DNA from 3 places in the Pantoea sp. Ep11b genome. Region 3 is predicted to be linked to each of the others. Evidence: predicted binding sites of a transcription regulator. Region 3 holds the regulator's gene; each other region holds the start of a gene.

Region 1 (3,256 bases), 830 kb from region 3:
CCTCAGGCGCTGACGGCTTTTTTTGAGCAGGGCGGGCGTGGCGCTAACGTGACGTTGCCTTTCAAACAGCAGGCATTTGAATTTGCCGATCGGCTCACCGAACGTGCCGCGCTGTCCGGCGCGGTAAACACGGTGAAGAAGCTCAGCGATGGACTGATCCAGGGCGACAATACAGATGGTATTGGCCTGTTAAGCGATCTTGAACGGCTGGGGATGATCAGGACCGGTGACAGTGTGTTGCTGGTGGGCGCTGGCGGCGCGGCGCGTGGGGTCATTCTGCCGCTGCTTTCATCAGGCGTTGCACTGACGGTGGTCAACCGCACCGCCGCGCGGGCAGAAGAGCTGGCCAGCCTGTTTAATAAGAGTGGCACCATCCACGCCTCTGATTTCGGCCAGCTGACCAGTCAGCACTTCGATTTAATCATTAATGCCACCTCAAGCGGCGTAGAGGGCAAGACGCCGCCTTTACCTGCGGAACTGATCCATCCCGGGGTGCGCTGCTATGACATGTTCTATCAAAGCGGGCTGACGCCATTTTTGCGCTGGTGCCAGGCGCACGGCGCACAGCACCTTGCCGATGGCGTGGGCATGCTGGTCGGCCAGGCTGCTCATGCCTTCTATCTGTGGCACGGTGTGATGCCGGAAATCGCGCCCGTCATTGTTCAGCTTAAGCAGGCTATGCAGCCGTGAATCAGGCTATCCAGTTTCCGGATGAGGAAACCTATAACGCAGAACGCGACGCTATCTGTTTCCCGGTGCTGGTAAATGGTTTGCGGCTGAACTGTGCCATTGGCGCTGAGTCGCTGGTGGCGCGTTTTGGTGAAGGAGAGGCGATGGCGCTGTTTCAGCACCATCGCTGGGATCTGGAAGATGAAGCAGAAGCGGCGATACGTCAGGAACGTATTGATGATCAGGGCTGGATCTGGCTGTCGCCAGCCAGGTAATCATCTTTCCAGGTAACGTAGTTGTTAGCGGAGTAGCGTAAACCTTCTTTCTCACTCTCATTCAGCGGCCTGATCTGTTTCACCGGACTCCCCAGATAGAGATAGCCGCTCTCCAGCCTTTTACCCGGCGGCACCAGACTTCCGGCACCAATCATCACCTCATCTTCTACTATTACGCCATCGAGAAGAATGGATCCCATACCGACCAGCACACGATTACCAATGGTGCAGCCGTGAAGCATGGCTTTATGCCCGACCGTCACATCCTCACCAATAATAAGCGGGAAGCCCTGTGGATTAGACGCGGACCTGTGCGTCACATGCAGAACACTGCCATCCTGAACATTGGTGCGGGCGCCAATGCGAACCTGGTTGACATCACCCCGGATAGCAACCAGCGGCCAGATGCTGACATCATCCGCCATAACCACATCGCCGACGACAACGCTGCTGGGATCCACCATGACGCGCTGACCGGTTTGCGGAAAAAGATGTTTATAGGGACGTAGAGCGGAAGTCATTATGTTCTCCTTTATCTTGTTTTCTGGTCAGCCTGATGCGAATTCAGCCAGCTGACAAGCCAATTCTGGCCTGGATCGCTGGCGATCTCATCAATCTGGATCATTTATAACCATTCAGAAAAAAGATCCAAAAAAAGGGTTGTGCTCTGAAACGGGATCCCTATAATGCGCCTCCATCAACACGGCACACCGGCAACGGGAAACGCGTTGAAGGCACAGGAGACTGCGCCGCCGGAGAAAACTTCTGAAAAAAGAGGTTGACTCTGAAGGAGGAAAGCGTAATATACGCCACCTCGCGACAGGACGCTAACGCACTGTTCGCACTGCTCTTTAACAATTTATCAGACAATCTGTGTGGGCACTCGCAGGATTGATATCAGCGTCTTTGGACGCAAAAAAATATCAAAGCCTCACGAGTGAACACATAATGAAATTCATTATGACGTTTTACAGATGAGCACCGCTGCACTCGTTGCAGCAAATCAAACTTTAAATTGAAGAGTTTGATCATGGCTCAGATTGAACGCTGGCGGCAGGCCTAACACATGCAAGTCGGACGGTAGCACAGAGAGCTTGCTCTCGGGTGACGAGTGGCGGACGGGTGAGTAATGTCTGGGGATCTGCCCGATAGAGGGGGATAACCACTGGAAACGGTGGCTAATACCGCATAACGTCGCAAGACCAAAGAGGGGGACCTTCGGGCCTCTCACTATCGGATGAACCCAGATGGGATTAGCTAGTAGGCGGGGTAATGGCCCACCTAGGCGACGATCCCTAGCTGGTCTGAGAGGATGACCAGCCACACTGGAACTGAGACACGGTCCAGACTCCTACGGGAGGCAGCAGTGGGGAATATTGCACAATGGGCGCAAGCCTGATGCAGCCATGCCGCGTGTATGAAGAAGGCCTTCGGGTTGTAAAGTACTTTCAGCGGGGAGGAAGGCGGTGCGGTTAATAACCGTGCCGATTGACGTTACCCGCAGAAGAAGCACCGGCTAACTCCGTGCCAGCAGCCGCGGTAATACGGAGGGTGCAAGCGTTAATCGGAATTACTGGGCGTAAAGCGCACGCAGGCGGTCTGTTAAGTCAGATGTGAAATCCCCGGGCTTAACCTGGGAACTGCATTTGAAACTGGCAGGCTTGAGTCTCGTAGAGGGGGGTAGAATTCCAGGTGTAGCGGTGAAATGCGTAGAGATCTGGAGGAATACCGGTGGCGAAGGCGGCCCCCTGGACGAAGACTGACGCTCAGGTGCGAAAGCGTGGGGAGCAAACAGGATTAGATACCCTGGTAGTCCACGCCGTAAACGATGTCGACTTGGAGGTTGTTCCCTTGAGGAGTGGCTTCCGGAGCTAACGCGTTAAGTCGACCGCCTGGGGAGTACGGCCGCAAGGTTAAAACTCAAATGAATTGACGGGGGCCCGCACAAGCGGTGGAGCATGTGGTTTAATTCGATGCAACGCGAAGAACCTTACCTACTCTTGACATCCAGCGAACTTGGCAGAGATGCCTTGGTGCCTTCGGGAACGCTGAGACAGGTGCTGCATGGCTGTCGTCAGCTCGTGTTGTGAAATGTTGGGTTAAGTCCCGCAACGAGCGCAACCCTTATCCTTTGTTGCCAGCGATTCGGTCGGGAACTCAAAGGAGACTGCCGGTGATAAACCGGAGGAAGGTGGGGATGACGTCAAGTCATCATGGCCCTTACGAGTAGGGCTACACACGTGCTACAATGGCGCATACAAAGAGAAGCGACCTCGCGAGAGCAAGCGGACCTCACAAAGTGCGTCGTAGTC
Region 2 (3,256 bases), 470 kb from region 3:
TTATCCACCAGCAGAATACTGTTGATCAACGCGTTGAGAATCTGCCCTGCATCGGGCAGAGAGCCAGTTGCCATACCACGTTCCTCTGCACTAAATAGGTGCATTTTACTCTTTAAGCCTGAAAGGGCGCGAATGAACGGTGAATTCGCGGAGAAAAAAGCCCATCCGAAGATGGGCTAAAAGTTTCCACGGCAACAAAAATGTCTGACCAGTTAAACGCTGTAGTAAAGCTCGAACTCAACCGGGTGTGGCGTCATGCGAACGCGGTCCATCTCTGTTTTACGCAGTTCGATGTAAGCGTCGATTGATTCGTCAGTGAACACACCGCCACGGGTCAGGAACTCGCGGTCTTCGTTCAGTGCATTCAGAGCTTCTTCCAGAGAGCCTGCAACTTTTGGAATCTCAGCTTCTTCTTCCGGTGGCAGGTCATACAGGTTCTTATCCATCGCATCGCCAGGATGGATCTTGTTGATGATGCCATCCAGGCCAGCCATCAGCAGCGCGGTGAACGCCAGGTATGGGTTAGCCGCTGGATCCGGGAAGCGCGCTTCGATACGGCGGGCTTTCGGGCTGGCAACAACCGGAATACGGATAGAGGCGGAACGGTTACGGGCTGAGTAAGCCAGCATGACCGGTGCTTCGTAACCCGGAACCAGACGCTTGTAGGAGTTGGTGGTCGGGTTCGCCAGGGCGTTGATCGCTTTAGCGTGTTTGATGATACCGCCGATGTAGAACAGTGCCATTTCAGACAGGCCGCCGTACTTATCGCCGGCAAACAGGTTCTGGCCGCCTTTAGAGAGGGACATGTGGCAGTGCATGCCTGAACCGTTGTCGCCAAACATAGGCTTCGGCATAAAGGTCGCGGTTTTGCCGTAAGCGTGCGCGACGTTGTGAACGACATATTTGTAGATCTGAATTTCGTCCGCTTTCTTGGTCATGGTGTTGAAGCGGGTTGCCACTTCGTTCTGACCTGCGGTTGCCACTTCGTGGTGATGCGCTTCAACGACCAGGCCCATCTGCTCCATGGTCAGACACATGGCAGAACGGATGTCCTGTGATGAGTCAACCGGTGGCACCGGGAAGTAACCGCCTTTCAGACCTGGACGGTGGCCTTTGTTACCGCCTTCGTACTCTTTACCGGTGTTCCATGCGGCTTCGATATCGTCGATAGCGACATGTGAACCGGAGGTTGATGAACCAAAACGGATATCATCAAACAGGAAGAATTCAGGTTCTGGTCCAAACAGCACGGTATCCGCGATGCCTGAAGAGCGCAGGAAATCTTCTGCACGCTTGGCGATGGAGCGCGGGTCGCGATCGTAGCCCTGCATGGTGCCTGGCTCAAGAATGTCACAACGGATGATCAGCGTAGAATCTTCGAAGAAAGGATCCATGACCGCGGTGGTCGCGTCAGGCATCAGCACCATGTCTGATTCGTTGATGCCTTTCCAGCCGCCGATAGAGGAACCATCGAACATTTTGCCTTCTTCGAAGAAGTCAGCGTTAACCTGGTGAGCAGGGATCGTAACGTGCTGTTCTTTACCTTTGGTATCGGTAAAACGCAGGTCAACAAACTTAACTTCATGCTCGTTCATCATCGAGAGAACGTGTTCAGCGGACATACTCAACTCTCCTGGAAATGGTCTTTCATTATCTACATGGCGAGGAAACGTCGTTTCCGAAAGGCGTGGCGGGAAACTGCTTCCTGCTCCACCTCTTCCGGCACGCTCTTCAACCGACATCTGACTGGCGTTTACGCTTAAACAGACTAAAGCGAATTCTGTGCCAACTTTTTTGATGTTGCTTAAATCGCCTTGTGCTGCACCTTTTTGTCATTAAGACGCTGCACCACGATGGTTTTAGTGCACCATGATGGTGCTGATGAGTGCACTTTGAGCACCATTTTGGTGCGCAGGACCAACTTAGTGCATTTTCTGCACCGGGAACAGTGCGAATTTGCGCCAATGCAATAAACTTTCAGTGAAAAGTGTGATCGTGTTCAGTCTTCCGCTTAATCCGTGTACAATAGCGCGCTATTTCTAATGCCTGAGGCAAAGCTGTGATCGAAAATTTGCGTAACATCGCCATCATCGCGCACGTTGACCATGGAAAGACCACCCTGGTTGACAAACTGCTGCAACAATCCGGTACTTTTGATGCCCGTACCGAAGCAACCGAGCGTGTGATGGACTCCAATGATTTGGAGAAAGAGCGTGGGATTACCATCCTCGCAAAAAACACCGCCATTAAGTGGAATGACTACCGTATCAACATCGTTGATACCCCAGGACACGCCGACTTCGGTGGTGAAGTTGAGCGCGTTATGTCCATGGTGGACTCGGTGCTGCTGGTTGTAGATGCGATGGATGGCCCTATGCCGCAAACCCGCTTCGTGACCAAAAAAGCGTTCGCGCATGGTCTGAAGCCGATTGTGGTTATCAACAAAGTAGACCGCCCTGGCGCGCGTCCGGACTGGGTTGTGGATCAGGTCTTCGATCTGTTCGTTAACCTGGATGCGACCGATGAGCAGCTCGACTTCCCTATCATTTTCGCCTCTGCGCTGAATGGTATTGCGGGTCTGGAGCACACCGACATGGCTGACGATATGACCCCGCTGTATCAGGCGATCGTCGACCACGTTTCTCCGCCTCAGGTTGAGGTTGAAGCGCCACTGCAGATGCAAATCTCTCAGCTGGACTACAACAACTACCTGGGCGTGATCGGTATCGGCCGTATCAAACGCGGTAAAGTGAAGCCTAACCAGCAGGTCACTATCATCGATAGCGAAGGCAAAACCCGTAACGGTAAAGTCGGCAAAGTCCTGACTCACCTGGGTCTTGAGCGTATCGACAGCGATCTGGCCGAAGCGGGCGATATCATCGCGATTACCGGTCTGGGCGAGCTGAACATCTCTGACACTATCTGTGATCCACAGAACGTGCAGGCGCTGCCGGCACTGAGCGTCGATGAGCCAACCGTTACCATGTTCTTCAACGTCAACACCTCACCGTTCTGCGGTAAAGAAGGTAAGTACGTGACTTCACGTCAGATCCTTGAGCGTCTGAACAAAGAACTGGTTCACAACGTGGCACTGCGTGTTGAAGAAACCGAAGATGCTGACGCGTTCCGCGTATCAGGTCGTGGTGAGCTTCACCTCTCTGTTCTGATCGAAAACATGCGTCGTGAAGGTTTCGAGCTGGCGGTATCCCGTCCGAAAGTCATCTTCCGTGAGTTCGAAGGCCGTAAGCAGGAGCCA
Region 3 (3,256 bases):
GCAGCACGACCGGCAGGTTATCGACGCAGTAGAATCCCATATCTTCCAGCGCACGGAGCGCCACTGACTTCCCCGAGCCTGAACGACCGCTAACGATCATCAGCACCATGACCTTCTCTCCCGTTTTAAAACCGGCAACCGGCCGGTAAAGACGCGTTACTGCTCTGTCTGGATTTCCGTAATAATGGCATAGAGCTCTTCATCACTCTGCGCCGCGCGCAGACGGCGGCAGACCGTTTTATCTGCCAGACGTTTTGCCACCAGTGAAAGGGTGTGCAGATGCGTTTTGCACTGGTCAGCCGGCACCAGCAGGGCAAACAGCAGATCGACCGGCTGGTTATCGACAGCATCAAACGCAATCGGCTGTTCGAGGCTGATAAAGACCCCGACCGCGCGCAGCGTATCCTCTTCCAGCTTGCCGTGAGGAATAGCGATGCCGTTGCCGATACCGGTACTGCCCATGCGTTCACGGGTCAGGATCGCTTCGAAAAGCGTCTGGTGCGGCAGGTTGAGCTGCTTAGCGGCCAGTTCGCTGATGATTTCCAGCGCACGTTTTTTGCTCTGGCAGTGTACGCCGCTGCGGGTGCAGTCTGGCGAAAGCACCGTGCTCAATTCCAGTGTAAGATCGTTGTTCATTAGCGTTTCACTTGCGAGTTCACCAGGCCATTCACCGCCAGCGCGTCCTGACGCGGGAGACAAACGGCGCCTCTGCTCAGATGACAAAACGGGGCGGATTATCCGCCCCATCCTGTCGGCTCTGCGCGGCAGGCGCGCGTAGCTGGCGTGAAGGTTAGTGTTTTTTCAGTTTATCTTTGTGTTTGGTCAGCTGACGGGCGAGCTTATCGATAAGCCCGTCAATGGCCGCATACATATCTTCTGCTTCCGAAGTGGCGTGCAGCTCGCCACCATTTACGTGAAGTGTTGCGTCAGCCACCTGAGTGACTTTCTCAACTTTCAGGACAATATAGACCTGATTGATATGTTCAAAATAGTGTTCCAGTTTGGCAAATTTACCGCTGACAAACTCACGCAGAGGCGGAGTGATTTCAACGTGTTGCCCGGTCAGGTTCAGCTGCATAGGTCTTCCTTCTCATGTCTTTCAAACCAGCTGTTTACGCTGGTTCGATGGCGGGATGGATAAAGACTCACGATATTTGGCGACGGTTCGCCGTGCCACCATAATCCCCTGATCAGATAACATGGAGGTCAGTTTACTGTCGCTCAAGGGTTTGGCTGGATTTTCCGCCGAAATTAATTTTTTCACCAGCGCGCGGATCGCCGTCGAAGAGGCTTCACCGCCACCCTCGGTATTCACATGGCTGGAGAAAAAGTACTTCAGTTCGAAAATGCCCCGCGGGCTGTGCAGATACTTCTGCGTTGTCACGCGGGAAATGGTCGACTCGTGCATCTCAACAGCCTGGGCGATATCGGCCAGTACCATCGGACGCATAAACTCTTCACCCTGCTCGAAAAACGCCTGCTGCTGTTCAACAATACAGCGCGTCACTTTCAGCAGCGTATCGTTACGGCTTTCCAGACTCTTAATCAGCCAGCGCGCCTCCTGCAGATTACTGCGAATAAACTGGCTGTCGCTCTCATTGCGCGTGGTGCCGCCCATTGCGGCGTAGTGCTGGTTGATCCTGAGGCGCGGCACACTGTCGGCGTTAAGTTCAACCGTCCAGCGGCTGCCGACCTTGCGCACCAGTACATCGGGAATCACATATTCCGGTTCGCCGGTATTGATCGACTGGCCCGGGCGCGGGTCCAGCGACTGAATCAGCAGCATCGCCTCTTTCAGCACCTCTTCTTTAAGGCGCGTGACCCGCATCAGGCTGCGGAAATCGTGATTAGCCAGCAGGTCGAGATGTTCGCTGACGATCAGACGCGCCTCTGCCAGCATCGGGGTTTCGGGCGCATACTGCGAAAGCTGTACCAGCAGGCAGTCACGCAGGTCGCGCGCGCCGACGCCGATCGGATCGAAGCGCTGGATGCGTTTCAGCACCGCTTCCACTTCGTCCACTTCCAGTTCGTCGTTACCGATGCCGTCGAGGATCTCCTCAAGCGAAACGGTAAGATACCCGGTGTCATCGATAGCGTCGACGATAGAGGTCGCAATCGCGCGATCGGTGTCACTGAATGGCGTCAGTCCGACCTGCCACATCAGATAATCCTGCAGAGACTGAGTGGTTTCGCCCTGATAAACCGGTAACTCATCATCCTGATAATCGGTGCCGGTACCAGACGGCGTGCCAGCCGTGTAGATCTCATCCCAGGTGGCATCCAGCGGCAGCTCATCGGGCATCTCTTTCTGCTCAAGGGCTTCGCGGGTGTCCAGCGCCTCGGCCTCAGACGATTCCCGGGCGTCGATCTCTTCGTGCAGTTCGGTCTGCTCAAGCAGCGGGTTGCTTTCCAGTGCAAGCTGTAACTCCTGCTGGAGTTCAAGCGTAGAGAGCTGCAGCAGACGAATGGCCTGCTGCAGTTGTGGCGTCATTGCCAGCTGTTGGCTGAACCTGAGTTGTAAACCTTGCTTCATAGACAGGATGATAGTTCCCAGGTAAACATCACAATTAACGACACCTTATCAGAGTCTGAACTCTTCACCCAAATAAACCCGCTTCACCTGCTCATCGGCCAGGATCTCGTTCGGCGTGCCGTGCGCAATCAGGTGACCCTGGCTGACGATGTAAGCCCGCTCACAGACCGCTAAGGTTTCACGCACGTTGTGGTCGGTGATCAGCACGCCCAGGCCACTGTCACGCAGATGCTCGATGATCTTTTTGATGTCGATAACGGAGATCGGGTCAACACCGGCAAAAGGCTCATCCAGCAGGATAAACTTAGGATTGGCCGCCAGCGCACGCGCGATCTCGACACGACGGCGTTCACCGCCCGACAGTGCCTGACCCATGCTGTCGCGCAGGTGTTCGATGTGGAACTCTTCCATCAGTTCGCGGGCGCGATCCTGACGCTGCTCTTCCGTCAGATCGTCGCGGATCTGCAGGACGGCCATCAGGTTATCGTAGACGCTGAGGCGACGGAAAATAGAGGCTTCCTGCGGCAGATAGCCGATGCCGCGACGTGCGCGGGCATGCAGTGGCAGGATGCTGATATCTTCATCATCAATGACAATGCGACCCGCGTCGCGGGGCACGATCCCCACCACCATGTAAAAAGTGGTGGTCTTACCGGCACCGTTCGGGCCCAGCAGGCCGACAATCTCGCCGGACTTGACCTGCAGACTGACATCTTCTACCAC

What was found. The regulator sigma-54, encoded in region 3, starts transcription at its own class of promoters, with help from an activator protein. The targets are predictions, from matches to a motif close to GTTGGCACANNTTTCGCTNT.
Region 1: the regulator sigma-54 is predicted to act here: its motif matches at 1,739-1,758, upstream of AB1748_RS00020 (gamma carbonic anhydrase family protein).
Region 2: the regulator sigma-54 is predicted to act here: its motif matches at 1,771-1,790, upstream of glnA (glutamate--ammonia ligase).

Annotation. Positions count from the first base shown of each region.
Region 1 is NZ_CP160631.1:3,571-6,826, reverse strand. It holds gene aroE (shikimate dehydrogenase) at 1-690, shown strand, start outside; gene AB1748_RS00025 (DUF1488 domain-containing protein) at 687-944, shown strand; gene AB1748_RS00020 (gamma carbonic anhydrase family protein) at 911-1,465, opposite strand; rRNA gene AB1748_RS00015 (16S ribosomal RNA) at 1,957-3,256, shown strand, end outside.
Region 2 is NZ_CP160631.1:363,211-366,466, reverse strand. It holds gene glnL (nitrogen regulation protein NR(II)) at 1-74, opposite strand, end outside; gene glnA (glutamate--ammonia ligase) at 213-1,622, opposite strand; gene typA (ribosome-dependent GTPase TypA) at 2,060-3,256, shown strand, end outside.
Region 3 is NZ_CP160631.1:829,874-833,129, forward strand. It holds gene rapZ (RNase adapter RapZ) at 1-109, opposite strand, end outside; gene ptsN (PTS IIA-like nitrogen regulatory protein PtsN) at 157-636, opposite strand; gene hpf (ribosome hibernation promoting factor) at 791-1,078, opposite strand; gene rpoN (RNA polymerase factor sigma-54) at 1,100-2,533, opposite strand; gene lptB (LPS export ABC transporter ATP-binding protein) at 2,582-3,256, opposite strand, start outside.